DNA from 3 places in the Streptomyces sp. NBC_01017 genome. Region 1 is predicted to be linked to each of the others. Evidence: riboswitches for the same ligand, from Rfam matches in the RefSeq annotation. Region 1 holds a riboswitch; each other region holds the start of a gene.
The links. Region 1 has a riboswitch for thiamine pyrophosphate ahead of thiO (glycine oxidase ThiO). Riboswitches for the same ligand answer to the same signal wherever they lie in the genome.
Positions count from the first base shown of each region.

Region 2: linked by a shared signal. The riboswitch ahead of OG331_RS16050 (thiamine ABC transporter substrate binding subunit) and the one ahead of thiO (glycine oxidase ThiO) in region 1 are both predicted to bind thiamine pyrophosphate.
Region 3: linked by a shared signal. The riboswitch ahead of thiC (phosphomethylpyrimidine synthase ThiC) and the one ahead of thiO (glycine oxidase ThiO) in region 1 are both predicted to bind thiamine pyrophosphate.

Region 1 is NZ_CP108683.1:7,763,619-7,773,731, reverse strand. It holds gene OG331_RS35695 (hypothetical protein) at 1-469, opposite strand, end outside; gene metF (methylenetetrahydrofolate reductase [NAD(P)H]) at 527-1,450, opposite strand; gene thiE (thiamine phosphate synthase) at 1,587-2,249, opposite strand; gene OG331_RS35680 (Rv2175c family DNA-binding protein) at 2,777-3,142, opposite strand; gene OG331_RS35675 (NAD(P)/FAD-dependent oxidoreductase) at 3,219-4,448, opposite strand; gene OG331_RS35670 (hypothetical protein) at 4,481-4,855, opposite strand; TPP riboswitch at 4,908-5,019, shown strand; gene thiO (glycine oxidase ThiO) at 5,017-6,183, shown strand; gene thiS (sulfur carrier protein ThiS) at 6,180-6,392, shown strand; gene OG331_RS35655 (thiazole synthase) at 6,396-7,190, shown strand; gene pknB (Stk1 family PASTA domain-containing Ser/Thr kinase) at 7,322-9,262, shown strand; gene OG331_RS35645 (deoxyribonuclease IV) at 9,337-10,113, shown strand, end outside.
Region 2 is NZ_CP108683.1:3,541,132-3,551,244, forward strand. It holds gene OG331_RS16025 (LOG family protein) at 1-389, shown strand, start outside; gene OG331_RS16030 (LAETG motif-containing sortase-dependent surface protein) at 569-1,222, shown strand; gene OG331_RS16035 (maleylpyruvate isomerase family mycothiol-dependent enzyme) at 1,311-2,108, opposite strand; gene OG331_RS16040 (ABC transporter ATP-binding protein) at 2,134-3,153, opposite strand; gene OG331_RS16045 (ABC transporter permease) at 3,154-4,848, opposite strand; gene OG331_RS16050 (thiamine ABC transporter substrate binding subunit) at 4,824-5,930, opposite strand; TPP riboswitch at 6,010-6,115, opposite strand; gene rlmN (23S rRNA (adenine(2503)-C(2))-methyltransferase RlmN) at 6,161-7,267, opposite strand; gene OG331_RS16060 (hypothetical protein) at 7,438-8,064, opposite strand; gene OG331_RS16065 (pentapeptide repeat-containing protein) at 8,537-9,493, shown strand; gene OG331_RS16070 (GntR family transcriptional regulator) at 9,490-10,113, opposite strand, start outside.
Region 3 is NZ_CP108683.1:5,629,185-5,639,297, forward strand. It holds gene OG331_RS25810 (SsgA family sporulation/cell division regulator) at 1-116, shown strand, start outside; gene OG331_RS25815 (YibE/F family protein) at 374-1,954, opposite strand; TPP riboswitch at 2,260-2,449, shown strand; gene thiC (phosphomethylpyrimidine synthase ThiC) at 2,442-4,226, shown strand; gene OG331_RS25825 (hypothetical protein) at 4,401-5,270, opposite strand; gene OG331_RS25830 (metallophosphoesterase) at 5,463-6,539, opposite strand; gene OG331_RS25835 (LacI family DNA-binding transcriptional regulator) at 6,847-7,959, opposite strand; gene hisC (histidinol-phosphate transaminase) at 8,411-9,490, shown strand; gene OG331_RS25845 (cyclophilin-like fold protein) at 9,507-9,899, opposite strand; gene OG331_RS25850 (cytochrome ubiquinol oxidase subunit I) at 10,044-10,113, shown strand, end outside.

The sequences.
Region 1 (10,113 bases):
TCGTCTCGGCGGCGGTGGGCTGAGCTGCGCGTGACGGGGTGAACACGTCGTCGCGGTCGTAGTCGTCGCCGTAACCGACGCCGTCCTGGCCGTACTTGGCGTCGTTGCGTGCGTAGCCGTCCTCGGCCGCCTCCAGGTCGGAGACCTCGAGGGTCGGTTCCTGGCGGTCGGGCTCACCGCGGCGGCGCTTGGCGGCGGCCAGCGGGCCCAGGGCCGGCGCGGAGACCGCCCAGCCGGCCGAGAAGCCGCGGCGGAACGACAGCGTGACGTAGGTCTGGCCGACCGCGAACGCCGCCGCGCCCAGACCGATGACGATGACGGAAGGAATCAGCACCCCGACCACGACGCCGAGGAACCCGACGAAGGCGAGCAGCCGCCAGCGCAGCCGCGCCTTGTACTGCAGCAGCACCTCGCCCAGCAGCCACAGCGCGACGACGCCGAATGCGATGTAGAGGACCGTCCAGCCCATGTACGCCCCTCTCCCAGTGGCCGCCTACGCAGTGTGACGTATATCAGGACGGCCGGTCTAGGCCTGCGGTGGGTGGTGCAGGCCCAGGCTTTCGTAGATTTCCAAGGTAGCTGTGGAGTTGTTGAGCGTGATGAAGTGCAGTCCGGGCACTCCCTCGGCCAGCAGCCGCGCGCAGAACTCCGTGGCGAACTCGATGCCAATGGAGCGTACAGCCGCGGGATCGTCCTTGGCTGTGAGGATCCGCTCTTTCAGGGCGGCCGGGAAAGCGGCGTTGGTGAGGGAGGGGATGCGGTCCAGCGTCTTTACGCTGGCGATCGGCATGATCTCCGGGATGATCGGGGTGTCACAGCCCGCGGCCGAAACCCGGTCGCGCAAACGCAGGTAGTCCTCCGGTTCGAAGAACATCTGCGTGATCGCGTAGTCCGCGCCCGCGCGGCACTTGTCGATGAAGTGACCGACGTCCGCCTCCCAGTCGGCGGAGCGCGGGTGCATCGCGGGGAAGGCCGCCACGCCCACGCAGAAGTCACCGGAGGCCTTGATCAGTTCGACGAGTTCGGCGGCGTAGGTGAGGCCCTGCGGATGCCGCACCCAGTCGCCCAGCGGGTCGCCGGGCGGGTCGCCGCGCAGGGCGAGCATGTTGCGGATCCCGGCGTCGGCGTACTGCCCGATGATGTTGCGCAGGTCGGCCACCGAGTGGTCGACGGCGGTGAGGTGGGCGATCGGGGTGAGCGTGGTGTCCGAGGCGATCGCCTCGGTCGCCTTGACCGTGCCCGCGCGGGTGGAACCGCCCGCGCCATAGGTCACGGAGACGAAGTCGGGTCCTACGGCCTCGACCCGGCGCAGCGCGTTCCACAGGTTCCGCTCGCCCTTCGGGGTCTTGGGCGCGTAGAACTCGAAGGAGTACGTCGTCTTTCCGGTCGCGAGCATCTCGCGCACGGTACGAGCGTGGTCCGATCTGATGGATGCGGTGCCGAGGGCCATACTCGCAGGTTAGCCAGGGGGCCCCGGTCCCCCAACCGGACGCCGGACATTTGCCCGATTTGCCGGTTTGTTGTCCACGCCTTGGACAAACGTCAGGAAATCCGGGGTCGGGGTACCCACCGGGGCAGGCGGGGCACTACCCCTGCCGCAGCCGCTTGGCGAACTCCGCCGCCGCCGCGCCCGGGTCGTCCGCCTCCGTGATCGCCCGTACGACGACGGCACGGCGGGCGCCCGCCTCCAGCACCTGGTCGAGGTTGGCGAGGTCGATGCCGCCGATGGCGAACCAGGGCCGGGCGGTGCCGAGGGCGGCCGTGTGCCGGACCAGGTCGAGACCGGGGGCGTGGCGGCCGGGCTTGGTGGGGGTAGGCCAGCAGGGGCCGGTGCAGAAGTAGTCGACGCCCTCCTGGACGGCGGCCGCGGAGGCCTCGGACCCGGAGTGCGTGGAGCGGCCGATGAGGACGTCGTCGCCGAGGATCGCGCGGGCCGCGGGTACGGGGAGGTCGCCCTGGCCGAGGTGCAGGACGTCGGCGCCGGCGGCATGGGCCACGTCGGCACGGTCGTTGACCGCGAGGAGCTTGCCGTGCCGGGCGCAGGCGTCGGCGAAGACCTTCAGGTGCTCGAGTTCCTCGGCCGCCTCCATGCCCTTGTCCCGCAACTGCACGATGTCGACGCCCCCCGCCAGCACGGCGTCCAGGAACTCCGCGAGGTCGCCCTGCTGCTTGCGGGCGCCGGTGCAGAGGTAGAGCCGGGCATCGGCGAGCTGGGCGCGGGCGGTGCCTGCGGTGACGGTGTCGGACATACGGTGCCCCCTGTGGTCGGGTTGCCGGACGGGTGACGTCGGGCGGGTGCCGGACGGTGGCACGGTAGCCGGAGCTGGGCGCGACGTCGTGGAGCGGTGGGGTGTGGTGGGCCGGGGCGGGGTGGCACCGGACCCGGCCGCCGGTGCGGGCGAGCCTGACTTCGAGCCCGGGGACGCCCTGCTTCGAGCCCAGGGGCGGCGCCCTCCGACGGCGGCCTCGACCGCGGTGCGGCACGGGCCGACGCGGCGGGCCCGGCCGACCCGCGTCGGCCGGACGGCCGAAGCCTCCGCACTTACGAAGCTTACGAAGACGCCGTCGCGCCGGTGGCCTGGGAGCCGACCCCCGGCCCCGAGCGGGAGCGGCAGGTTCTCCCCGCCGCTCCCCGTCACTCACCACCGTGCGGTCACTCCCCACCGTGCGCCACGCGCGTCCCGCCGCCGGCTCCGGGCCGCAACTACCCGCGGCCGTGGCCTTGGGGCTGCCCCGGCCCGTGCGCCGGACGGTGTTCGGATCGGTGGGTTCGGACTCAGACGGCAAGCGCCTGGGCGCGGCGCTTCACCTCCGTGCCGCGATTCTCACTGAGTGCTTGCGCGGGGGTGCCGGGCAGGCTGTCGTCGGGGGTGAAGAGCCACTCCAGCATCTCTTCGTCCGTGAAGCCGTCGTCCCGCAGGAGCGTCAGGGTCCCGGACAGGCCCTTGACGACCTTGTCCCCGTCGATGAAGGCGGCGGGGACGTGCAGTGCGCGGTTCTCACCACGGCGTACGGCGATGAGCTGGCCGTCCTTGACCAGCTGCCGGACGCGGGTCACCTCGATGCCGAACATTTCGGCGATGTCGGGGAGGGTGAGCCAGGCGGGGACGAGAGCATCGGTTTTTGCGTCAATCTCGGTCACGGAACAAGCCTGCCATCTGCCACTGACAGTCGGAAGCCAGGCCGGTCCGCCCGGGAGGACCTGTTGGGGTGACGTGCTACGCCACCGCCCCTTTCATCGGCCGTCCCGGATCCTTCAGCAGCTCCGCGTTCACCGGCGTGCCCGCCTCGATCAGCCGTCGGCCCTGCGCCAGATCCCTCGGCCGGCCCACCGCCAGCAGGGCGACGAGCCGGGCACCCCGCAGCCAGCAGACGGTCCAGGCGGGGCCCGACGGGTCGCCGCGCCACAGAAGCGTGTCGGCGGCGGCGTGATGGCCGGCGTACTGGACGAAGCGGCCGAACTGCTCGGACCAGAAGTACGGCACGGGGTCGTAGATCGCGGAGCTCTCGCCGAGGATGTTCGCGGCGACCGTGCGCGGGCCCTGGAGGGCGTTGTCCCAGTGGTGGACCAGGAGGCGCGCGCCGTACCGCCCCGACGGGAAGGAGGCACAGTCGCCGACCGCGTAGACGTCCGGCACGGACGTGCGCAGGCGCTCGTCGGCCACGACGTCGCCCTGTACGCCGAGCTCGATGCCCGAGCCCGCCAGCCAGGCCGTGGCGGGCCGCGCCCCGATGCCGACCACGACCGCACCGGCGGGCACCCGCGAGCCGTCGTCGAGGACCACCTCGCCGGGCTCGACGCGCTCCACGCGCGCGTGCGTACGCAGCACCGTCCCGCTGTCCTCGTACCAGGCGGTCATCGGCGCGGCCACCTCCGCGGGCAGCGCACCCGCGAGCGGCCGCTCGGCCGCCTCCACGACCGTCACCGCGCAGCCCGCCTCGCGCGCGGCCGTGGCGAACTCCGCGCCGATCCAGCCCGCGCCGACGACCACGATGTCGTGCTGCCGGGCCAGCACCGGCCGCAGCCGCTCGGCGTCGTCCAGGGTGCGCAGCAGATGCACGCCGGGCACGCCCTCCGCGCCCGGCAGCCGGATCGGTTCGGCGCCGGTGGCGAGGACGAGGACGTCGTACGGGACGGGCCCGGCCTCGGTGTCCAGCTGGTGCTCGGCGGGGCGCACGCCCAGCACCTCTCGCCCCAGCTGGAGTTCGACGCCGAGCGCCTCGAAGTCGACGTCGAAGGCGGAGCCCTCGGCCTTGCCGAGCAGCACGGCCTTGGACAGGGGCGGCCTGTCGTACGGCTGGTGGGGCTCGGCGCCGATCAGTGTGACGGTGCCGGTGTAGCCCTGTTCCCGCAGGGCGACCGCCGTCTGTACGCCGGCCATGCCCGCGCCGGCCACGACCACGCGGCGTGCCGCTGACGTGCCCCATTGCTGCGTCTGCTCGCTCACCTGATCACCATAGACAACTGACTATTTGTCAGTCAGGGGGCGTGCTCAGTGACCTGCTGCACAACCTCGACCGGAAGCTGCTCCACCACGCTGGTCCCGCTGCCCGTCTGCGACTCCCATTCCCAGGTCTCCTCCAGCCGCACCCGCCCGTCGGGGAGCTCGACCACCGTCGACGCACAGTGCCCCGACGACGTCGTGCCGTCCCGCTTGAGCTGCACGTACCGGAAGTCCAGCCGGTCGCCTTCCCTGGTGCCCACGAGATGGCCGCGTACGACGTCGCCGCCCGTGTACTCGGCCCAGATCTCGCCGTCCTTCTCGTGGTACGTGAACCGGGTGCGGGTACCCACCTGACCTGGGGCCTGGTCCGCGACCGGGGCGAGGACGAGACCGTCGAGCGAGCGGGGCATGGACGCGGGCTCCCTTACTGAGACTTCGGGCGGCGGGCTAGGGTGGCCAACGTAGAGCACTCGCGGGAGCCCGGACGCACCGGGCTGAGAGGGAGGCTGGCGGCCTCCGACCGTACGAACCTGATCCGGGTCATGCCGGCGAAGGGAGGGGCTGGACGCCCATGTCGCGTACGCGAACCTCAGACGTCCTCGTCATCGGGGGCGGCATCATCGGCCTGGTCACGGCGTGGCGGGCCGCGCAGCGCGGGTTCACGACGGCTGTCGTGGACCCCGAGCCGGGTGGCGGAGCCGCCCAGGTGGCGGCCGGGATGCTGGCCGCCGTCACGGAACTGCACTACGGCGAGCAGACCCTGCTCGGCCTGAACCTCGCCTCGGCCCGCCGCTACCCGGACTTCACGGCCGAGCTGACCGACCTGACCGGCCATGACCTCGGCTACCGCCGGTGCGGCACGCTCGCCGTCGCGCTGGACGCGGACGACCGCGCCCATCTGCGCGACCTGCACGCCCTGCAACGCCAGTCCGGCCTGGACTCCGAGTGGCTGTCCGGGCGGGAGTGCAGGCGCCTGGAGCCGATGCTCGCGCCGGGCGTGCGCGGCGGGCTGCGGGTGGACGGCGACCACCAGATCGACCCGCGGCGGCTGTCCGGGGCACTGGTGGCCGCGTGCGAGCGGGCCGGAGTGGTCTTCCACCGGGCCTGGGCCGAGCGCTTCGACGTCGTCCGGGACCGCGCCGCCGGAGTCACCACGGCGGACGGCACCGAGCTGCGCGCGGGCCAGGTCGTCCTCGCGGCCGGGAGCCTCAGCGGACGTCTGCCCGGGGTCCCGGACGACGTACTGCCGCCCGTGCGCCCCGTGAAGGGACAGGTGCTGCGGCTGACCGTGCCGCAGCGGTACGCGCCGTTCCTGAGCCGGACCGTGCGGGCCGTGGTGCGGGGCAGCCAGGTGTATCTGGTGCCGCGTGAGAGCGGCGAGCTGGTCGTGGGGGCGACGAGCGAGGAGCTGGGCTGGGACACCACGGTGACCGCGGGCGGCGTGTACGAGCTGCTGCGCGACGCGCACGAGCTGGTGCCGGGCATCACCGAACTGCCGCTCACCGAGACGCGGGCCGGCCTGCGCCCGGGCTCCCCCGACAACGCGCCGCTGCTCGGCCCGACCGAGCTGGACGGGCTGTCGCTGGCCACCGGGCACTACCGCAACGGCGTGCTGCTCACGCCGGCCACCGGCGACGTCATGGCGCACGTCCTGGCCACCGGTGAGCTCCCGGACGAGGCCCGCGCCTTCACCCCCAGGCGCTTCAGCGCCGCCGCACTCACGGAGCAGCCCGTATGAGCGTCCCGGTCACCATCTCGGTCAACGGCGAGCGTCGGCAGATCGAGCCGGGCACGGCTCTCGACGCGCTCGTGAAGTCCCTCACCGCGGCGCCCTCCGGAGTGGCCGCCGCCCTCAACGAAACCGTCGTCCCGCGTACGCAGTGGCCGTCGACGTCCCTCTCCGAGGGGGACCGCGTCGAGGTCCTGACCGCCGTCCAAGGAGGCTGAACCATGGCCGACGATCCCTTTGTCATCGGGGGTACGTCCTTCACGTCCCGTCTGATCATGGGCACGGGCGGGGCGCCCAGCCTGGACGTGCTGGAGCGGGCGCTGGTGGCGTCCGGGACGGAGCTGACGACGGTCGCGATGCGGCGGGTGAACGCGTCGGTGCACGGCTCGGTGCTCTCGGTGCTGGAGAAGCTCGGGATCCGGGTGCTGCCGAACACGGCGGGGTGCTTCACGGCGGGAGAGGCCGTGCTGACGGCCCGCCTCGCGCGCGAGGCACTCCGCACGGATCTGATCAAGCTGGAGGTCATCGCCGACGAGCGGACGCTGCTGCCGGACCCGATCGAGCTCCTTGACGCTGCCGAGACGCTGGTGGACGACGGGTTCACCGTGCTGCCGTACACCAATGACGATCCCGTGCTGGCGCGGAAGCTGGAAGACGTCGGCTGCGCGGCGATCATGCCGTTGGGGTCGCCGATCGGCTCGGGGCTCGGTATCCGCAATCCGCACAACTTCCAGCTGATCACGGAGCACGCGCGCGTGCCGGTGATTCTGGACGCGGGAGCCGGTACGGCGTCGGACGCGGCGCTCGCGATGGAGCTGGGGTGCGCGGGTGTGATGCTCGCCTCAGCGGTGACGCGGGCCCAGGAGCCGGTGCTGATGGCCGACGCGATGCGGCATGCGGTGGAGGCGGGGCGGCTGGCCCACCGGGCGGGGAGGATTCCGATGCGGCACTTCGCGGAGGCGTCGTCGCCGGTCGAGGGCCTGGCGCGGCTGGACCCGGAGCGGCCCGCGTTCTGAAAGCCGTTCTGAACGCACGTTCGATGGAAAGTCTTCGGCCAGTGAGGCGTCCGTCACAGGTCAGCTTCAGTCCCGCCCCGATCCCGGCCGAACCGAGAGGCGTGTCGGTGTCGGCTCGTACACTCACCTGCGTGGATACGACCCTTCAAGACCCTCTGGTCGGGCAGGTGCTCGACGGCCGGTATCGCGTGGACGCGAGGATCGCGGTCGGCGGGATGGCCACGGTCTACCGGGCCGTGGACACCCGCCTCGACCGTGTGCTCGCGCTCAAGGTGATGCATCCCGCGCTGGCGGTCGACGGGGTGTTCGTCGACCGGTTCATCCGGGAGGCGAAGTCCGTCGCCCGGTTGGCCCACCCGAACGTGGTGCAGGTCTTCGACCAGGGCACCGACGGGTCGTACGTCTATCTCGCCATGGAGTACGTCGCGGGCTGCACCCTGCGCGACGTGCTGCGCGAGCGCGGGGCGCTGCAGCCCCGCGCCGCCCTCGACATCCTTGAGCCGGTGCTGGCCGCGCTCGGCGCCGCGCACCGCGCCGGGTTCGTGCACCGGGACATGAAGCCGGAGAACGTCCTCATAGGGGACGACGGCCGGGTCAAGGTCGCCGACTTCGGGCTCGTGCGGTCCGTGGACACCGTGACCAGCACCACCGGTGCCGTGCTGGGCACCGTCTCCTATCTCGCGCCCGAGCAGATAGAGCAGCCCGGCGCCGCCGACGCCCGCGTCGACGTGTACGCGTGCGGTGTCGTGCTCTACGAGATGCTCACCGGCGACAAGCCGCACGACGGGGACTCCCCCGCCGTGGTGCTCTACAAGCACCTGCACGAGGACGTCCCGCCGCCCTCGGCGATCGTGCCGGGGCTGGCGTACGAGCTCGACGAGCTGGTCGCGTCGGCCACCGCACGCACCCCGGACATCCGTCCGTACGACGCGGTGGCGCTGCTCGCGCTGGCCCGGGACACCCGCGCCGCACTGAGCGCGGAGCAACTGGACGCTGTGCCGCCACAGGCGCTCACGGCGGAGCACAGCAATGCCGACGACCGTACGAGCGTGATCCCGCGCGCGCTGAACATCCAGCGGCCGCTGCCCGTGAACGAGGACGAATCGGAGCGCGAGGCCGTCTTCAACAGGACCAGCCGGCTGGAGTCGCCGCCCCCGCCGCCCCGGCGCCGGTCACGGACGTCGCGCGCTCCGCGCGGGCCGCTCGTCATCGTCGCCGCCGTGCTGCTGGCCCTCGGCCTCGGCGTCGGCATCTGGTACATCAACTCCGGCCAGTTCACCGAGGTCCCCCCGCTGCTGTCCAAGACCGAGGCGCAGGCCCGGGACCGGCTGGAGGACTCCGGGCTCGACGTCGGCAAGGTCGAGCGCGCGTTCAGCGACACCGTCAAGCGCGGCACCGTCATCAGCACGGACCCGGACACGGGCGCCCGCATCCGGCACAACGACTCCGTGAGTCTGGTCATCTCGGCGGGACCGGAGACCGTGAAGGTCCCCGACCTGGAGGGCTACCGGCTGGACAAGGCGAGGACCGTCCTGAAGGACAGCGGCCTCGAACCGGGCATGGAGACCCGGGAGTTCAGCGACGACATCGCACGGGGCTCCGTGATCTCCGCCGACCCCGGGACGGGCACCAAGGTCCGCTCCGGCTCCGCGGTCGCGCTCACCGTCAGCAAGGGCACCCCGGTCGACATCCCGGACGTCATCGGCGGGAGCCTCGACGACGCGAAGGCCGACCTGGCCGAGGCCGGCCTGAAGGTGAAGGTCGCCCCCGCGCGGGTCAACTCCGAGTTCGACGCGGGCCAGGTCGCCCAGCAGTCGCCGACGGAGGGCAAGCAGGCCGCCAAGGGCGACACCGTGACGCTGACGCTGTCCAAGGGCCCCGAGATGATCGAGGTCCCGGACGTGGTCGGTGCCAGCGTCGACGACGCCACGACCGCGCTGGAGTCGGCCGGCTTCCAGGTCGACGAGGACCGCGGCCTGCTCGGACTGTTCGGCGACACGGTCAAGAAGCAGTCCGTGAAGGGCGGGAAGACGGCGCCGAAGGGGTCGACGATCACGATCACCATCCGGTGACGGGGCGCAGCGGCGGGCGGTCAGTCGCAGGGTCCCCGCACGGGACCCCTCCGCGCGCATGACACCCTGAACGGGTGAAGATCCAGCAGTCCGCCACCCCGGAACCCGCCCCCGCCGCCCCGTCCCGCAACCCCATCGGCGGCCACGTCCCCGTGGCCGGCGGCCTCAGTTCCGTCGGGCTCACCTACGCCCACGACCTCAAGGCCGAGACGGTCCAGGTCTTCGTCGCCAACCCGCGCGGCTGGGCCACGCCGGCCGGGAATCCGCGGCAGGACGAGGAGTTCCGCGCGGTGTGCGAGGCCGAGTCGATCCCGGCGTATGTGCATGCGCCGTATCTGATCAACTTCGGCTCGCACACCGAGGCGACGGTCGAGAAGTCGGTGGAGTCGCTGCGGCACTCGCTGCGGCGCGGGCGGGAGATCGGGGCACTGGGCGTGGTCGTGCACACGGGCAGCGCGACCGGCGGCCGGGAGCGGGCCGTGGCGCTCAAGCAGGTACGCGAGCACATGCTGCCGCTCCTCGACGAGCTGAGCCACGACGACGACCCGTTCCTGCTGCTGGAGTCCACCGCCGGGCAGGGTTCCTCACTGTGCTCGCGGACCTGGGACTTCGGGCCGTACTTCGAGGCGCTGGACGCCCATCCGAAGCTGGGCGTGTGCCTGGACACCTGCCACATCTTCGCCGCCGGCCATGACCTGACCGGCCCGTCCGGCATGCACCAGACGCTCGACCTGCTGGTGGACACCGTCGGCGAGGGCCGGCTGAAGCTGATCCACGCCAACGACTCCAAGGACGTCGTCGGCGCCCACAAGGACCGGCACGAGAACATCGGCGCAGGTCACATCGGCGAG
Region 2 (10,113 bases), 4.2 Mb from region 1:
GGCCGCAGGGCGGCCGCTCCGTCGGCATCCCGACCTGGTTCTACGGCCACGAGCCGCCGAACCCCTTCGCCTCCCACATCGCGAAGTACTTCGCCAACGCCACCCGCGAGGACGGCCTCCTGGCCCGCTCGAACGCGGGCGTCGTCTTCCTGCCGGGCGCCGCCGGCACCGTGCAGGAGATCTTCGACAACGCGACGCCGAACTACTACGAGTCGCGCGGCGAGCCCACCCCCATGGTGCTCGTGAACAAGGCCCACTGGACTCAGAAGCTGCCGACCTGGCCGCTGTTGCAGGCCCTCGCCCGGGATCGGTCGATGGAGTCCCGTATCGCCCTGGTCGACCGGATCGAGCAGGCTCCGCAGGCGCTGAAACGCCTCGGCGAGCAATAAGAGGGCAAAGCCAACGCGTGCGGAGGGCATATGCGTTGACACTGCTTATGCCACGCTTATAAACCTGTGAGACTCCTGGGGACGGTGATGTGTCCCATCGCCGCCTCGTTCAACCCCCCTCAGTGGTGCAACTCGTAAGGACAAACGTGTCCATAAACCGCCGTACTGTTGCGCGCTCCGTGCGCGCTCTTGGTGTTGCGTCCGCCTCCGCCGCACTCGCGCTCGGCCTCGCGGGCAACGCCCTCGCCTGCAACATCAGTGAATTCGCCGCCGAAGCCAAGTGCGACGGCGACAAGGGCGTCATCACGGTCACCGACGTGGACCCCAGCGGCATCCCCGCGACCATCAGCGTCTACCTGCAGAACAACGGCGCCGACCTGAAGAAGGTCGGCGAGCAGGTGGTCAAGGGCTCCCGCGAGGGTGTCACCATCACCTTCGCCGAGAACTGGAAGCCGGACGCCGAGTACCGCGTCCACGTCAAGGCCGCGGGCTACGTCGACGAGGACATCAAGCCGAACCTCACGACCCCGTCGACGGCCTGCAAGAAGGAAGAGGAGGAGCCGCCGGCTCCGTCGGGCACCCCGACCCCGTCGGACTCCGCCTCGACCCCGGCCGAGGAGACCCCCGCTCCGACGCCCTCGGAGAGCGAGAGCACCGCTCCCGCGGACACGGGCAGCGCCCCGTCCCCGGCGACCGATGACTCCAACCTCGCCGAGACCGGTGCGAACTCCAACACCGGCCTGATCGCCGGCATCGCGGTCGGCCTGGTCGCCATCGGTGGCGGCGCGGTCTTCTTCGGACTGCGGCGCCGCGGGGCGAGCAGCGACCGCTGACGCGCCCGTAGAGCACCACCGCTGTGGCCCGTCCCCTTCCCCGGGGGCGGGCCACACGCCTGTTCCCCGGGGCCACGCCCCACGCCTGTCAGCCGAACTTCGCCCGCTCCAGCCAGAACTCCAGCAGCTCCCGCTCGCCGAGGACCTCCAACTCCGGGCTGTCCAGCGGCAGCCGACGGTAGAAGGCGAGCAGTACGGCGGTGAGCGGGCCGCGGAGCGCGACGGTCGCCTTCTCGTGGCCGCGCCGCCAGGCGATGACGTCGTGGTCGAGGTCGATGGACCATTCGGCATTCAGCTCGGGGGTGCTGTCCGTGGCGTGCAGATGGATGCTGCTCCCCGGCCGGCACAGCTCCCGCGCCGGATCGTCCGGCAGCGTCCGCTGCGCCCACTCGACGATCTCCAGCCACTCGTCGATCGCGTCGGCGGCGATGTCGGGCGCGACCTCGAAGGGCAGGCCGGCGGCGAGTGTCGCGTCCGCGCGGTGGATCGTGATCTCGTGGGTCATACGGCGGGCCCAGAACCCGGCGTTGAGCACCCCGGCCCAGCCCCACACCTTGGCGTCGGGACCGGCCTCCCGCAGCGTGCCGACGATCATCTCGCCGGTCTGCGCGAGCCAGGCGTCGAGCGCGGCGGCGTCACCCTCGCCCTCGGGGCCGGCGATCCCCGGCACCTGCTCCTCCGGAATCTCCTCCTCGGCCCGGGTCCGCACGGTCAGCTCCACCCAGCGCAGGGCCCCGCCCGTGTGCCGCACGAGCTGCTCCAGCGACCAGTCCGGGCAGGTCGGCACGGTGGCCGACAGGTCGGCGCCCGAGGTCACGACGGCCCTCAACAGGCCGACCTGGTGGGCGATCTCGTCGCAGTAACGGTCGTGCGGGAGAGACGTCATGCCCCGCACCCTATGTGCGGGGTGATCAGCCCAGCAGCACAATTTCCGCCGCGTCGAACTCCACGCCGACGGCGTCCCCGACCTCGGGCGCCTCCCGCAGCGCACACGCCGCTTCCAGGCGCGGCGCGTCCTCCGGCTGGAGGTGCACGGCGACATGCGTGCCCCTGAACGTGCGCGCCGTGACCGTGCAGCGCAACCCCGAGTCCGGGGACACGAGCCGCACCCCGGCCGGCCGTACGAGAAGCGTCCGGGTGCCCTGTGCGGCGCCCTCGCCCACCGGCAGCTTGCCCCAGGGGGTGTCCGCGGCCTCCCCGGCGACCGTTGACTCGACGACGTTGTCGAAGCCGAGGAAGCGGGCGACGAACTCGTCCACCGGACGCTGCCACACCTCAAGAGGCGTACCGGTCTGGGCGATCCGCCCGTCCCGCATCACCACGACCCGGTCGGCGAGCGCGAAGGCCTCGCCCTGGTCGTGCGTCACGGCCAGCACGGTGGTGCCCAACCGGCCGAACAGTTCCCGCAGTTCGACCACGAGCCGCTCCCGCAGCGAGCGGTCGAGCTGGCCCAGCGGCTCGTCCAGCATCAGCAACCGCGGCCGGGGCGCGAGCGCACGGGCCAGCGCCACGCGCTGCTGCTCACCGCCGGACAGGGAGGCGACGGCACGGCGGGCGGCGCCCGGCAGTCCCACCAGGTCGAGCAACTCCCTTACCCGATCCGCCTGTTCGGCCTTCGAGGAGCCGTGCATCCGTGCCCCGAAGGCCACGTTGCCGCCGACGTCCCGCTGTGGGAAGAGCTGATGGTCCTGGAACATCAGGCCGACGCCCCGCTTGTGCGCGGGCACCCCCGCCTGGTCCCGCCCGTCGAGCAGCACCCGGCCCTGGTCCAGTGACTGAAGCCCGGCCACCACCCGCAGCAGCGTCGACTTGCCGCTGCCGCTCGGCCCCAGCACGCACACGATCTCGTGCTCGGCGACGTCGAGGCCGACCCCGTCCAGCACGGCCCGCCCGTCGAACCGGACCGTCGCGTCCGCAAGGCTCAGCAGCATCTAGAACTCCCCGGTCCGGTCGGTGCGCAGCCGCAGCCGCTCCAACACCAGCAGCGCCACCGCGCACACGATCATCAGAATCGTCGAAAGGGCCATTGCCTGCCCGTAGTTGAGATCTCCGGCCCGCCCGAGGAGCTTCGCCACGGCCACCGGCAGCGTCGGGTTGTCGGGCCGCGCGATGAACACGGTCGCCCCGAACTCGCCCAGCGACACCGCGAAGGCGAACCCGGCCGCGATCAGCAGCGCCCGCCGCACCATCGGCAGATCCACCTCACGCCAGACCCGCCACGGCGACGCCCCCAGCACCGAAGCCGCCTCGCGCAGCCGCTGGTCCACGGCCCGCAGCACGGGCAGCATGGTCCGTACGACGAACGGCACTCCGACCAGCGCCTGGGCGAGCGGGACGAGGATCCACGTGCTTCTGAGGTCCAGCGGCGGCTCGTCCAGTGCGATCAGGAACCCGAACCCGACCGTCACCGCGGACACCCCGAGCGGCAGCATCAGCAGCGCGTCGAAACCGCGTACGAACCGGCCCGCGTCCCGTCGGGTCAGCGCGGCCGCCGCCAGACCGCCGATCAGCACGGCGATGAGGGTGGCGACGACGGCGTACTGCAGGGAATTGCCGATCGCCTCGATGGGCGGGACGAGGAAGACCCCGCCGTCGGCACTGGTCAGCGCCCGGTAGTAGCCGAAGCCGGGCGCGTCCAGCGACCGCTGCACCAGCACGGCCGGCGGCAGCACCAGGAGCACGGCTACGACGACCAGGACACCGGCCAGCAGCGACCACTGCCCGGCGCCGCGTGGCCGCCGCGCTGTCACCGACGCGTCCACCAGGCGCAGGGCGCTCTCCCGTCGCCGTACCGTCCAGGCGTGCACGGCGAGGATCGCGCCCACGGCGAGGAACTGGACGATCGTCAGGACGGCGGCCGTGGACAGGTCGAAGATCTCCGACGTCTGCCGGTAGATCTCGACTTCGAGCGTCGAGAACGTCGGGCCGCCGAGGATCTGCACCACACCGAAGGAGGTGAAGGTGAACAGGAAGACCATCAGCGCGGCGGCGGCCACGGCGGGGCCCAGGGCCGGGAGGGTGACGGTCCGCCAGGCGGTGAGGCGTGACGCGCCCAGCATCCGCGCGGCCTCCTCCTGCCGCGGGTCGAGCTGCGACCAGAGCCCGCCGACCGTCCGTACGACGACGGCGTAGTTGAAGAAGACATGCGCGAGCAGGATGGCCCACACGGTGGTGTCGAGCCGTACGCCCCACAGCTCGTCGAGGAGTCCGCCGCGGCCGACGAGCGCGAGGAACGCCGTACCGACGACGACCGTCGGCAGCACGAACGGGACGGTCACCACGGCCCGCAGGATCTGTTTGCCGGGGAAGTCGAAGCGGGCGAAGACGTAGGCGCCCGGCAGCGCGATCAGCAGGGTCAGCGCGGTGGAGGCGAGCGCCTGCCAGGTGGTGAACCACAGGACGTGCCGGATGTCGGACTGTCCGAGCACGTCCAGGAGGCGCCCGAACTGCCAGACCCCGTCGACCTTCAGGCCGCGCGCGACAATCGCGGCGACGGGAAGGGCGAAGAAGACCGCGAAGAACGCGACGGGCACGGTGATGAGGCCGAGCCGCACCGCCGCGCTCCGCGTGCGTCCCTCACGGAAGGTGCCCTTGCGAGGGGCTACTTCAGTACGAGCGAGGTCCACGACTTGACCCAGTCGTCACGGTTGTCGGCGATCTTCGACGGGTCCAGGGTCTCGGGGTTCTTGGCCTGCGGGCCGTACTTCACGAACTCCGGCGGGACCTGGGCAGCCTCGCGCACCGGGTAGACGAACATGTTCAGCGGCATGTCGTCCTGGAACGTCCTGGTCAGCATGAAGTCCAGCAGCGCCTTGCCGCCCTCGGCGTTCTCGGCGTTGCTGAGCAGACCCGCGTACTCGACCTGCCGGAAGCAGGTGCCGGTCGCGACACCCGTCGGCGCGGTCGTCGGCTTCGGATCGGCGTAGATCACCTCTGCGGGCGGCGAGGAGGCGTACGACACGACGAGCGGCCGGTCGCCCTTGGCCTTCTTACCGCCGGCGGAGCCGGAGAACTCCTCGTTGTAGGCCTGCTCCCAGCCGTCGACGACCTTCACGCCGTTGGCCTTCAGCTTCTTCCAGTAGTCCTGCCAGCCGTCGTCGCCGTACTTGGCGGCGGTGCCGAGGAGGAAGCCGAGGCCGGGCGAGGAGGCGGAGGCGTTCTCGGTGACGAGGAGGTTCTTGTACTCGGGCTTGATCAGGTCGTCGAACGAGCTGGGCGGGGCCAGCTTGTGCTTGCTGAAGTACGCCTTGTCGTAGTTGACGCAGATGTCGCCGGTGTCGACGGAGGTGACTCGGTGCCGGTCCTGGTCGACCCGGTACTCGGGCAGGACCAGGTCGGAGCCCTTCGCCTCGTAGGACTGGAACAGCCCGTTGTCCAGTGCCCTCGAGAGCAGGGTGTTGTCGACACCGAAGAAGACGTCGCCCTGCGGGTTGTCCTTGGTGAGGATGGCCTTGTTGACGGCCTGCCCGGCGTCGCCGTCCTCCAGGACCCTGACCTTGTAGCCGGACTGCTTCTCGAAGGCGGCGAGGACGCTCTTCGAGACGGCCCACGAGTCATGGCTGACGAGCGTGACGGTCTTGGACCCGCCGCCGCCGTCGCCGCCGTCGGTGTCGGACGACCCGCACGCGGACAGCGCGGGCAGCGCGACGAGGCCCAGCCCGACGGCCAGGGCCACGGACTTCACCGTGGACTTCTTGGTGATGCTCACTAATTCCTCCTGGGGGTGACCAGGAAGAGACGCGGCCCTGCCCGGAACCCTTGGGAAGGCTCCGGGCAGGGCGCAACAGCTCGAGTGGTGACCGATCTCCCTACCCAGAATGACCTGGGCCAGGTTCGGAGGGTCTGCGGCCGATGCCGCACTCTCAGCGCTGTGGCGCTCCCCTGTCGGAATATGAAGATGTATTTACGCCATAGGAAAATGTACCTACGGCGATCAGACTACCGTTCGGTCGCGGCGAGCTGCCCGCACGCCCCGTCGATCTCCTGACCACGGGTGTCCCGAACCGTCACGGGCACACCATGCGCGGCGATGGCCTCGACGAACGCCTTCTCGTCCTCGGGACGCGACGCGGTCCACTTCGAGCCCGGAGTCGGGTTCAGCGGGATCAGGTTCACATGCACCGGCTTGCCCTTGAGCAGCCGCCCGAGCCGGTCACCACGCCAGGCCTGGTCGTTGATGTCGCGGATGAGCGCGTACTCGATGGACAGCCGACGGCCCGACTTGGCGGAGTACGCGAAGCCGGCGTCGAGCACCTCGCGCACCTTCCACCGCGTGTTCACGGGTACGAGGGTGTCGCGCAGCTCGTCGTCGGGCGCGTGCAGCGAGATCGCGAGCCGGCACTTGAAGCCCTCGTCGGCGAACCGGTGGATGGCCGGGACGAGACCGACGGTCGAGACGGTGATCCCGCGCTGGGACAGCCCGAGCCCGTCCGGTTCCGGATCGGTCAGCCGCCGAATGGAGCCCACGACCCGGTTGTAGTTGGCGAGCGGCTCACCCATCCCCATGAAGACGATGTTGGAAAGCCGGGCAGGCCCACCGGGCACGTCCCCGTCCCGGAGCGCACGCATCCCGTCCACGATCTGATGCACGATCTCGGCGGTCGACAGATTCCGGTCCAGCCCCGCCTGCCCCGTGGCACAGAACGGGCAGTTCATCCCGCACCCCGCCTGGGAGCTGATGCACATGGTCACCCGGTCCGGATACCGCATCAGCACCGACTCGACGAGCGTCCCGTCGAACAGCCGCCACAGCGTCTTGCGCGTGGTGCCCTGGTCGGTCGACAGATGCCGCACCACCGTCATCAGCTCCGGGAACAGCTCCTCCCGCAGCTTGGCCCGCGCCCCGGCCGGGATGTCGGTCCACTGCTCCGGTTCGTGCGCGTACCGCGCGAAGTAGTGCTGCGAGAGCTGCTTGGCACGAAACGGCTTCTCGCCGATCGCAGCGACGACGTCCTTGCGCTCGGCAGGAGTGAGGTCGGCAAGGTGCCGCGGCGGCTTCTTGGCTCCGCGGGGGGCGACGAAAGTGAGTTCTCCGGGTGCAGGCATAACCGTTCCAGTGTGGCAGATCAACTCTGGGGGCCCAGGCCAGAGCGGGGTGGGGGTGGTCACCCGTGGGTGCCGACTGTCGGCGTTGGTCGGCTTCGCACGGCCCAGGGACGGCCCAGGACTCGCTCAGCCTTCGCCGGATGTGTCCAGGTGGCGGCGCCCCCGGACCGTCATTCCATCTGCACTGGGGCGACCGGGAGCTGTTCCCTGTACGGCCATGTAAAGGTGCGGTCGGGTTCGAGATGGGCGTCGCCCCAGTGAATGGCATGGATGCCGTTCTCGGCGTCAGCCGTGAAGAACACACAGACCAACCTGGTGGAAGCCCCCAGCTCCTCGAACGCTTCGTGCAGCCCCAGGTACTCCTCGGTCGCCAAGTCCTCATCGACGTCGAACAGGCCTTCTGGAGGCTGCGGCCCGTGCGCCCGGAACAGCCGGTGCCGAGTGGGCGACGCATTGGCGGGCAATCGGGCTCGGTCCAGGGGCCTCGGCCTGTCCGCGTAGCGGAAGGGGAAGAGTGCGTGATCGTTGATCACCGCGTACTCGTATCCGCGCGCGTCTCGCACGGCCTCCCCCAGCTGGCGCGCGGTCTCTGCCAGGTTCTCGCGCACCAACCCCGCAAGGGCGACACCGTAGGGACTCCGCTTCTTCAGCCCTACAGCAAGGTGTGCGGCATGAGCCTTCCCATGGGCCTTGGATAGCTGCACCGGGACCTCAGCAGCAAGCGCGCCGGCATGCCGCCCAAACCGCTCGACGGCCCAGGCCGACGGCCCTACCGGATAGCCACCCAACACTGACATGCAATGCTCCCCTCCCCCAGTCACCGCCTACCAACTGTGTGACACGTGCATGAAGCATCAACAAGAGAGCGGATCCGGTCACGCGGCGCGAAGGGGCCTGCTGGGGTGTACCGGCAGGCTTGTAGTGAGGGCTTAGAAGGCGCTTGGCTGGACGAGTCTTACACCCCTGCTGACCTGCTTCTCTTGTGGCGTTGGGCGTCTCGTCAATCAGCCTTCAACACGCATTCGACTTCGACAGGTGCGGAGCTACGGCTAGGGAGTTTCGTTTGATCAACAGGCAGACCTGGGTTTCCGTCTCCTCGGAGTAGTAAGTGTTGCTGCCGCTCGGTAGGCGGGATGCGATGGGCGGGTGGCTAGCAAACTGAGCGTCGACGAGCTTCGTCGTAGCGCTCGTCGGCGCCGTCGCGTTAGCCGGCGTCGACACCATGGCCGTTCGGCGGGGCCCGCGTACGAGGGCCGGGACCGGATGCAGATGGTCTCTCTGATCGCGGTCAGCCTGCCTGGGCTCGCCGCTCTGGGCGCGCTGCTGTTCACCTGGATGCAGGTCGGACAGGCCAGCAAGGAACTGCGGATCTCCGAGCATGGACAGATCACCAGCCGGTTCAATGCCGCGATCGGCAATCTGGGATCGCAGTCCCTAGACGTCCGGCTGGGCGGCATCTACGCCCTGCAACGCATCATGCAGGACTCCGTCCGTGACCACCCCACGGTCGTCTCCGTGCTGGCCGCCTTTGCACAGCGGCATGCCGGATCGAGTACCGAAAGCCTCAGGGAACCACTGGCTGCCAGCCGCGACGATCACAGACCTAAGGCTGATGTCCAGGCGGCGATCGCCACGCTGGCCAGACGCCGCCCAGAACGGGACAGCGAGACGATCATCGACCTGACTTATACCGACCTCCGCGGCCTCCGTTTCACCGGCAAGGCCTCCATCAACCTCCCGGAGGCTGACCTGTCCGACGCCGACCTCCGCTGGGCCACTCTGAGCGGCGCAAACCTCCGCAAAGCGTCCTTGAGCTACGCGAACCTAGAGAGTGCTTATCTTGATGAGGCCTATCTCAGGGCGGCCGATCTGACGGCGGCGAGCCTCGTCGGCACGGTGTTCACAGGCGCGAACCTTCGTGAAACAGACATGACCTGTGGGGGAGGCATTCTTACGGAGACCGGTCAGGAGATCGAGCCAGCATTCTGCGTGGACCTGCAGTCCGCCTGGCTGGACGACACAGATCTTCGGAACGCCAAGATGAGCAACGCGGACCTTCGTGAGGCAAACCTGGCAGGTGCGAACCTTCGCCACGCGGACCTGACGAACGCGGACCTGACCAAAGCGGACCTCACCAACGCGGACTTCCGTGGCGCCAAGCTGACCGGCGCGAAATTGCAGGATGCAAAGCGGACCGGCGCGCGAGGGCTCCCGCGCGAGGGCTAGTGGTGGCGATCGATCGGGATCTCATAGACGATCTCGCAGTGAGCGGCGGGGACCACGATGTCTGCCGTCTCCACGGGCCGCCCGTCGTCGCTGTAGTACGTCCGCCGGATGTGCGTGACAAGGGCGGCTTTCTGGATGCCGAGAAGTGACGCCTCGTCGGCGGTTGCCTGCCTCGGCTCCGGCTGCTCCACGGCGTGGCCGACGGTGACGCCGATTGCGGCCATGCGGTTCACAACCCCCGTACCGGCGTGGGGTCCTCCCTCGGGGAGGACTACGAGCGTGCCGGCGGTGAGGTCGTACGGCTCCCAACTCGTCGACAGCTGCATCGGCCTGCCGTCGGCCAGAAACTCGTACGTCGTCCGGACGCACAGGTCGCCCTCGGCGATGCCGAGCCGCGCTGCGACGTCTGCCGGAGCCGGCACCTTGGCTTCGGTCCGGCTCTCCCAATCCCCTTGCCTGCCCAAGGCCTTCATGTCCGCCCGGAACGGTGACGCGTCGGGCCGCTCTCGCGCCGACGACCGGACGACTCGGACCCGTTGCCGGGGCTCGGCGACGTAGGTGCCCGATCCGGCGCGGCCCTCCAGCACTCCCTGGGAGATCAGCAGCTCCTGTGCCCGACG
Region 3 (10,113 bases), 2.1 Mb from region 1:
TCGACCGCACCGACAAGCTGGTGCCGCTCGGGCAGGAGGGCGCGCTCGCCGACTTCGACGCCCATCTCGACGAGGCCCTGGACCGCATCCTCGCGGAGGAGCAGAGCGCGGGCTGAGGCTTACGGCTGCGCAGGGGTGGCGTAACGCTTCGCCGGGCGCTCCCGGCGCGCATGGGAGCGCTTCCCTGCCGCTGAGCTCCCCATGACGCCGGAGCTGCAAGGCCGTAGGTGCACGGGTTGGGGTTCAGGTTCGGGCGCGTGTCAGGCGCGCCCAGTACGCGCGTGGTTGGCGAACCGTGCCCGCCACTGCTTCCGCCGACGTCACTGCGTTCGGCGGACGCCCCCGCTTCCCCGACGTCCCCGCTTCCCCGCCCTCACCGCTTCCGCCGACGTCCCCGCCCGCCGCGCCCCGAAGCCGGCTGTGGGCCCGTCGAGATCGGCGCCCCGCCTGCCGGGACCGGCTGGGCACCCGCCGGCACCGCCCCCTTCTCCGGCCGGTCGGCCGAGACCACCAGGGCCGCGAGGGCCGTGGTGACGGGCACCGAGGCGACCAGGCCGATGGAGCCCACCAGGGTGCGCACGATCTCCTCCGCCACCAACTCACTGTTGGCCACCGTCCCCACGCCGCTCTGCGCGATCGAGAAGAGCAGCAGCAACGGCAGCGCGGCACCCGCGTAAGCGAGGACGAGGGTGTTGACGACGGACGCGATGTGGTCGCGGCCGATGCGGATGCCCGCCTGGTACAGCCCGCGCCAGCCCATCGCCGGGTTGGCCTCGTGCAGCTCCCAGACCGCGGATGTCTGGGTGACCGTCACGTCGTCGAGGACACCGAGCGAACCGATGATGATGCCGGCGAGCAGCAGACCGCTCATGTCGATCGACGGATACAGCCCGTGGATGAGGCCCGTGTTGTCGTCGGTGTTGCCGGTGAGCGCGGCCCAGTCGATGAACACCGACCCGAGGATGCCGATCAGCAGCAGCGAGATCAGCGTGCCGAGCACCGCCACCGATGTACGGGCCGACAGGCCGTGACACAGGTAGAGGGCGATCAGCATGATGGCGCTCGACCCGACCACGGCGACGACCAGCGGGTTCGAGCCCTGGAGGATCGCGGGCAGGATGAAGAAGTTGAGCACCGCGAAGCTTATGGCCAGCGAGATCAGTGCCATGAGACCCCGCAACCGCCCGACGACCACGACGGCGACTGCGAAGATGCCGGCGAGCACGGTCAACGGGACACGCCGGTTCACGTCGGTGACCGAGTACTGCAGGTCCTTGGGCGCGGAGGGCTCGTAGGCGACCACGACCTCCTGGCCCTCCTGCAACTGTCGTGACTGGTCGGGCTGCACGATCTCCGTGAACGTACGGCCCTTGTCCTTGCCACCGTCGACGCGGATCGTCGCCTTCTTGCAGGTGCCGCTTTCCTGCTGCACGGCGGAGGACCCCTCGGCGGTGGAGGTGTCGCCGGTCGGGGGCACCCCCGAGGCCCCCACCTCCTGGCAGCTCACCTCGACCACCTTGGTGACCGTGGCCTGCTGTGTCTGCCGGTCGAAGCCGACCCCGGTGCGCTCGTGCGGCGGGGCACCGCCCGGCCACAGCACCGCGAGGCCCACCACCACCGCTGCGGCGAACGGGATCACGACTGCCGCGATGACCTTGCGCAGATGCCGGGAGACGGGAGCCGCCGGACCGTGGGCGTGACTGTGGGAGTGCCCGTGCCCGTGCTCGCCACCGTCACCACCGCCACGCCGGCCCCCGGATCCAGGACCGTGCCCATGACCGCCGCCGGATCCGGGACCATGCCCATGACTGCCCCCGGAATCGTGACCGTGGCCGTCACCCGGGCCGGGAACCGGCGCCTGTGAACCGCCGGATTCGGGACCGCGCTCGTGAAAACCGCCGGGACCGGGCCCGCGCCCCTGCCCGCCGCCGACCCCGCTCCCGCGATCCTGCATCCCCCCGGATCTGGGACCGTGCTCGTGCCAGCCCCCGTTCCCAGTCTCCTGATCGTCCTGTCCGCCTCCGGGACCACGGCCGTAAGGACCGCCGTAACTCCCCCCGGGAACCTCCGAACCCAGGCCGCCTGTACGGCCGTTACCCCGCGCGGGGCCGAGTCCGGGGCCGTTTCCGGAGCCGGAGCCGCGGGGCGGATCGGGCGGTGGGTACGGAGGCTCATGCGTCGTGGTCACCGCCCGATCATCGCAAGAACGATTGGGGCCCCCTGTTCACCGCGCCCGAATTGACGCTAGCGTGGTGCCACCTTTGTACACGCGGGAGCTCGGAGCACCGGGCTGAGAGGGCGCTGACCTCCGTCCCAGCGATGTTTCACATGAAACATCACTCATCGCGAGTGATGTTTCACACGAAACGTCGGCAGACGGATACGGCTGCGTCGACCGCCGAACCTGTTACCGGGTAATGCCGGCGTAGGGAGTAGGTCTCATGACCATCAAGGACGCGCGCACGCCTGCCTCCGTTCAGGACGAGAAGTCCGAGGAGGCCGGGAAGTCCATCGGCTGGCACAAGGCGTATGTCGAGGGTTCACGCCCCGATCTGCGGGTGCCGGTCCGCCAGGTGCACCTCACCAACGGGCAGTCGGTCACGTTGTACGACACCTCGGGCCCGTACACCGATCCGCTCGCCGACACCGACGTCCGCAGGGGGCTGCCCCCGCTGCGGGAGAACTGGATCATCGCCCGCGGTGACACCGCCGAGTACGCGGGCCGTCCCGTCCGTCCCGAGGACGACGGCGTCAAGCACACCTCGCCGCGCGGCGGTCTGCGCAACCTCGACGCGGTCTTCCCCGGTCGGCCGCGTCAGCCGCGTCGCAGCCGTGACGGCGAGGCGGTCACGCAGCTCGCGTACGCACGCCGTGGCGAGGTCACGCCCGAGATGGAGTTCGTGGCTCTCCGGGAGAACGTTTCTCCCGAAGTGGTCCGCGAGGAGATCGCCGCTGGCCGGGCAGTGCTGCCGGCCAACGTGAACCACCCGGAGATCGAGCCGATGATCATCGGCAAGCGGTTCCTGGTGAAGGTCAACGCCAACATCGGCAACTCCGCGGTCACCTCCTCCATCGAGGAGGAGGTCGAGAAGATGACCTGGGCGACCCGCTGGGGTGCCGACACGGTCATGGACCTGTCGACCGGTCGCAACATCCACACCACCCGTGAGTGGGTGCTGCGCAACTCCCCCGTCCCCATCGGCACGGTGCCGCTCTACCAGGCGCTGGAGAAGGTCGACGGCCGGGCAGAGGAGCTGACCTGGGAGATCTACAAGGACACGGTCATCGAACAGGCCGAGCAGGGCGTGGACTACATGACGGTCCACGCGGGCGTGCGGCTGCCGTTCGTACCGCTGACGGCCAACCGCAAGACCGGCATCGTCTCGCGCGGCGGCTCGATCATGGCGGCGTGGTGCCTGGCGCACCACAAGGAGAGCTTCCTGTACGAGAACTTCGAGGAGCTCTGCGAGATCCTCGCCGCGTACGACGTCACGTACTCGCTGGGCGACGGCCTGCGACCCGGCTCGATCGCGGACGCCAACGACGAGGCGCAGTTCGCGGAGTTGAGGACGCTCGGGGAACTCAACACGATCGCCAAGCGTTTCAACGTACAGACCATGATCGAGGGCCCGGGACACGTCCCGATGCACAAGATCAAGGAGAACATCGACCTTCAGCAGGAGATCTGCGATGAAGCTCCGTTCTATACGCTCGGCCCGCTGACCACCGACGTCGCGCCGGCGTACGACCACATCACCTCCGGCATCGGCGCTGCGATGATCGCCTGGTGGGGCACGGCGATGCTCTGCTACGTCACGCCCAAGGAGCACCTGGGCCTGCCCAACCGTGACGACGTCAAGACCGGGGTCATCACCTACAAGATCGCCGCCCATGCGGCCGACCTCGCCAAGGGGCACCCCGGGGCACAGGAGTGGGACGACGCGCTGTCCGACGCCCGCTTCGAGTTCCGGTGGGAGGACCAGTTCAACCTGGCCCTCGACCCGGACACGGCACGGGAGTTCCACGACGAGACCCTTCCGGCCGAGCCCGCCAAGACGGCTCACTTCTGCTCCATGTGCGGGCCGAAGTTCTGCTCGATGAAGATCTCCCAGGACATCCGCCGCGCACATGGCGGGTCCAAGGCGGAGATCGAAGAGGGCATGGCGCAGAAGTCGAAGGAGTTCGCCGCGGCGGGTAACCGGGTGTACCTGCCGCTCGCGGACTGACGTCGACGTCCTGACCCGGGGCGCCATGCCCCGGTGTCCGGCGTGCTGCCGTCGTGTACGGCGTTGCTGTCCGGCTGTTCGGCTTGCGCCTCCCCGAGGAGGTCTCCCCGGGGTGCCGTCGTGAAGGAGGGACCCACGGCGGGGCTCTCCTGCGGCGGGGCGCAAGCCGAGGTGCTAGTCCGGCTGGTGTTCCGGGCCTCCGAAGTCCGGGCTCGTGTAGTCCGGGCTGCTGAAGCTCGGCCGCGAGCCCCGGGAGGCGCCGTCGTCCGGGCTGCTGAAACCCGGGCGGCCGTAGCCGAGATTCGGGATGCGGCCGGCCGGTGTCGACGGTGGCGTGCGGTGCAGCGCCGACGCCGTGCCGGGGTCGGCGAGTGCCTCCCGCAGGAAAGGCAGGACGCCGCGCTCCAGCAGGGCCTCGCGCCAGGCTTCCCTGGCCCGGGTGACGTCCCCGCTCAGCTCGCCGTACGGCCCGCCGTCCAACGCCGGCCGGTTCTGCAGGGCGGTGAGCAGGAGTCCGACGGCGGCGACCAGGATGGCGGCCGCTGCCACGGCGCCGAACACCCACCCGGTGGTGAGCATCGTCTGGGCGAACGCCGGCTCGGGGTCGAACATCTTCAGGATGTAGCCGACGAGCAGGAAGATCGCCGCGGCGGTGCCGGCGAGGACGGGTGCCAGGACCGCGAGCACGGCTATGACGCCCGGGCCCGCTGTCTCGGCGACTTCTCCCATGGCCGTGGCGAGCCCCATCGCGCCCGAGCCCGACTCGGAGGAGCCGGACTCGCGGTTGGAGGACGGGGTGGACGGCGCCGGCTGGCGCAGTTCCTCGCGGACCTTCACGTAGTGCTGGTACTCGGTCGCCGCGGCCGCCGTGATCAGAGCGGTGGCGTTGAGCGCCATGGTGCGCAGCTGTTCGGGGTTGAGCCGCTGACCGACAGCGGCCAGTTCCGGGCGGTGTGGGGCGGAGCGCAGCGCCTCATCGAGGATCCGCTCGTATTCCTGGCGGTCCTCGCTCAGCAGGTGCTGCGGAACGCTGTTCATGTGCATCCCCCGATGCTCCGTAGGGCTTGGGGCTCGCATGCCAACGAGCCGTCGGGCAGAAACGGAGGGGAGCCTGCTACGGATAAGCCGATGGTAGAGCGGTCACGGCACACGGTGACAGGGGGTTTGCCAAAATTGGGCCCTGGCCTGCGCCCTCTTCTGTCACCCCGCCTTGGGCGACGCCTGCCCCGTGAACGGTCAGATATCCAGGGGAAGTTGCTGGACCAGCAGCTTTCCGGCCATGGTCACGCCGCCGTCCATGGCGATGGCGAGACCCTCGGCGTAGAGGTGCGGACCCTCGACCAGGGGCCCGGAGTTGTCCTCGCCGTCCTCTGAGCCGACCTCGCCGGTCAGGTAAGGAATGGGGCTGTGGCCGTGAACGACGCGGGTGCCGCCGTACGTATCGAGCAGGGAACGCACATGGTCGGCGCCGCCCTCGTCGCGGAAGGAGAAGCGCTTGGTGAACTTGCGGAAGAGATCCCAGACTTCGTCGGCGTCATTGCGCGTGAGCGTCTCGCGGACCGTGTCGTTGACCGCCTCGATCGAGTCGCCGTAGTCGAGATAGGCGGTGGTGTCCGAGTGGACGAGCAGATGCCCGTCGACCTCTTCCATGGCGTCCAGACGCGACATCCATTGCAGATGGTGGTCCTGGAGACGGTCCATGTCGGTCTTCTGGCCGCCGTTGAGCAGCCAGGCCGCCTGGAAGGTGGCGGTGCCCGCGCCGGAGTTGACGGGGGTGTCGCCGAATCGCTTGGCGCCGATGAGCAGCAGTTCGTGGTTGCCCATCAGGGCCTTGCAGTAGCCGCCGGCCGCTGCGGCCTCGGCGGACAGCCGCATCACGAGGTCGATGACGCCGATGCCGTCCGGGCCGCGGTCGGTGAAGTCGCCGAGGAACCACAGCCGGGCGGTGCCCGCGGACCAGTTCCCCGCCGAGTCGATGAGGCCCTGCTCCTGGAGCGCGGCCATCAGCTCGTCGAGATAGCCGTGCACGTCGCCGACCACGAACAGCGGGCCGGCACCTGCCGTCGAGTCCGGGACCGGCATGGCGGCGGGGTCGACGTGCACCTGGACCGTGTCGCCGCGATTGATCACGGGCAGGTCGCGCTGCGTGGGCGTGTACCCCTCCGGGTACGTCTCGTCGAGGGGCGGGGCGACCTCGCCCGGGTTCATGCTCTGGACGTACGGACCGGTCTCGTGCACGTAAGCGGGCACCCGGAAGTCGCGCAACGTCGCCGTCCGCTCCATCTCGGGTCCCTGACCGGCCCCCTGAGTCATCAGACCCCTCCACCATCGCGCCGCAGCTGCACCGCATCGGACTGCCTGGTCGCAGCGGCCCGTGGGTGTCGTGGGCCCATCATAGGAATGCCGATCGCGCCATGTGATGACCCAGGGGTGGTGAATCGGAGCAGGACTCCTGTCCGCTGCGGCTTTCGCCCCGATTGGCCCGGGCTTCGGCAGCTCGATCGCCGCGTTCCTGACGCCCCTCGAGCTGCTCCTGAAGCCCCTCGCCCCGCTGCTGCAGTCCCTCGACCTGCCTCTGCCGCTCCTCGTCCGGCATCTGCCGCAGGTCTCCGCCCGGTTTCTACCGGCCCTCGGGCGACCGGGGCGGGCTGACCGTCGTACGCGGCGGGCGTCGCTGGGACGAGGTACGCACAATCAACTCGGTCGGTATCACCTGCTCGACCGGCTGGTCCGACTCGACCCCCTCGATGGCGTCGATGAGGAGCTGCACCACGGCCGTGCCGATGCGGCGGGGCTTCAGGGAGAGCGTGGTGACCGGCGGCTCGGTGTTGGCGTACACCGTGGACTCGCTGCAGCACACGAGAAGCAGGTCGTCCGGTACGCGCATCCCGTAGCGGCGGGCTGCGGCGAGCAGGTCCGTGCCGTTCGGATCGAACAGTCCGTAGACCGCGTCGGGCCGGTCGGGGCGGGCGAGCAGCCGGTCGGCGGCGACGGCGCCCGCGCACGGGTCGTGCGCCGGGTAGGCCTCGTACACCGGGTCCTGGCCGACCCGTTCGCACCAGCGCAGATAGGCGGTGGTCGACAGATGGGTGTACGTGTCCGTCGTGGTGCCCGTCAGCAGTCCGATCCGGCGGGCGCCGGCGTCGGCCAGGTGGTCGAGGATGCCCATCACGGCGGCCTCGTGGTCGTTGTCGACCCAGGCGGTGACCGGGAGCGAGCCGGCCGGGCGGCCGTCGGAGACGACCGGCAGACCCTGTCTGACCAGCTCACTGACGACCGGGTCATGGTCGGACGGGTCGATGACGACCGTGCCGTCGAGGGCGACGTTCGACCAGACGTCGTGACGTGAGGTCGCGGGGAGGATCACGAGGGCGTAGCCGCGGGCGAGCGCGGCCGAAGTGGCGGCGCGTGCCATCTCGGCGAAGTACGCGAACTCCGTGAAGGTGAAAGGTTCATCCCCGTATGTCGTCACGGTCAGGCCGATGAGTCCTGACTTGCCCGTACGGAGTGTGCGGGCGGCGGCCGACGGGCGGTAGCCCAGCCGGTCGGCGACTTCGCGGACATGGCGTCGGGTGGCGTCCGGGAGCCTGCCCTTGCCGTTGAGGGCGTCGGAGACGGTCGTGATGGAGACCCCCGCGGCGGCGGCCACGTCTCTGATACCCGCCCGGCCGGGTCGACTGCCTCGACGAGAGGTTTCCGCGCGGCTCACCTGGTGCTTCCCTGCTGCTGTCATGGCGAGCCGATAGTAGGGCTCATTCGGTGGGGTAGTGCGGACGCATATGCACGCGTTGACAGACACGTTTCTGCAAGGTCATCATGCGTCAATGCCCTTTAAAAACAAGGGAGTTGAACGATCCTATGGCAGGACGTGACTTGTCGGCGCGCATGGGCCTGCCAAGTGACCGATGTTTCGAAGAGGTCTCAACTCACCTTCACGGGTGATGCGCGCCACGGAGTGAGCCACCGGCGCGTAGATATATGTGTGGCGCGCCCCCTAATTCGTGCGCCTTCGTACCCTGATGCCCCTGATGCAGGTGTGACAGGAGGGATCAACAGACGGGCCCGCCCCTTCCCTGCGTATCGACCCTCCCTCACCTGTACGCATCGGCGCCGAATCCTCATAAGGTGAGCAGTATTGGAGCCGGCGGTGGTGATGGCCGCCGGTGGTCGTGAGGAGGACTGCGGTGAGCGAGATGAGCCCCAAGCTGCGCGTCGAGCTGGAGGGTATCCCCACCTACAAGCCGGGCAAGCCTGCCACGGCCGGTGGTCCGGTGGCCTACAAGCTGTCCTCCAACGAGAACCCCTATCCGCCGCTGCCCGGCGTGATGGAGACCGTGACGGCCGCCGTCTCGTCCTTCAACCGCTACCCCGACATGATGTGCACGGGGCTGATGAACGAGCTGTCGGAGCGCTTCGGCGTCCCGATCTCCCACCTGGCCACCGGCACCGGCTCGGTCGGCGTCGCCCAGCAGCTGATCCAGGCCACCGCCGGACCCGGTGACGAGGTCATCTACGCCTGGCGGTCCTTCGAGGCGTACCCGATCATCACGCAGATCAGCGGCGCCACGTCCGTCAAGGTGCCGCTGACCGCGGGCGATGTGCACGACCTGGATGCGATGGCCGCCGCCATCACCGACCGCACCAGGCTGATTTTCGTCTGCAACCCCAACAACCCGACGGGCACGGTCGTGAGGCGGGCCGAGCTGGAGCGGTTCCTGGATCGGGTGCCCAGTGACGTCCTGGTGGTGCTGGACGAGGCGTACCGCGAGTTCATCCGTGACCCCGAGGTGCCGGACGGGGTGGAGATCTACCGCGAGCGGCCGAACGTCTGTGTTCTGCGGACCTTCTCCAAGGCGTACGGTCTCGCCGGCCTCCGCGTCGGTTTCGCGATCGCCCACGAGCCGGTCGCGGCGGCCCTGCGCAAGACGGCCGTGCCGTTCGGGGTGAGCCACGTCGCGCAGGAGGCGGCGATCGCCTCGCTGCGTGCCGAGGACGAACTGATCGGCCGGGTCGGCTCGTTGGTGTGCGAGCGCAACCGCGTGGTCGACGGGCTGCGCGCTCAGGGCTGGACGGTGCCCGAGACCCAGGCCAACTTCGTGTGGCTGCGCCTGGGGGAGCGCACGGTCGCCTTCGCTCAGGCGTGTGAGCAGGCAGGCGTCGTGATCCGGCCGTTCCCGGGCGAGGGTGTGCGGGTGACGATCGGGGAGGACGAGGCGAACGACATCTTCCTGAAGGTGGCGGAAGGGTTCCGGAAGGAGTTCTAGGGCTCCACGGGCACGGTCAGGCGTCCACCAGCTCCACGCGGACGGGGTCGCCGTCGCGGACCGTCGCCAACAGACGGGGGTCGCCGTCGATGCGGCCCAGAACGTTGCACGGGCTCGCGAGGCGGCACTCCTCGCCTCGCGAGATCGGTGTGGGCCCGTAGGGGAGGGCGAGCGCGTCTCCGTCGGTCCAGAAGGCGACCGTGCCCGGCTCGACGACCTGCTGGGCGCTGGTTTCACGTGGAACCGCGACGCCCGTGTCGAAGTAGACCTCCTCTCCCCAGGTGCGGGCCGTGGAGGCGAGGGGCAGGGCCTTGACGAGGGCCTGCGTGGTGGGAGTGTCGTCGAGGGTCGCGGTGAGGTGTCCCGCGGGCCAGGAGATCAGTATCTGTAGGGGCGTCGGTGTCTGCATGGCACCGATTCAACAATATGTTGAAGTGTGCGCCAAGGGGCTGATCTCGACGAAGGACCCCCCCTTTGAGGGCAGGGATAGGCGTGCTGCATAATTGCTTGTGAATGTGAACGCTTTCACAAGCGGCAGGTAAGGAGCGGCGACGTGGACCTGGCTTTGGCGCCGGAGACTCTGGCGCGCTGGCAGTTCGGTATCACCACCGTCTACCACTTTT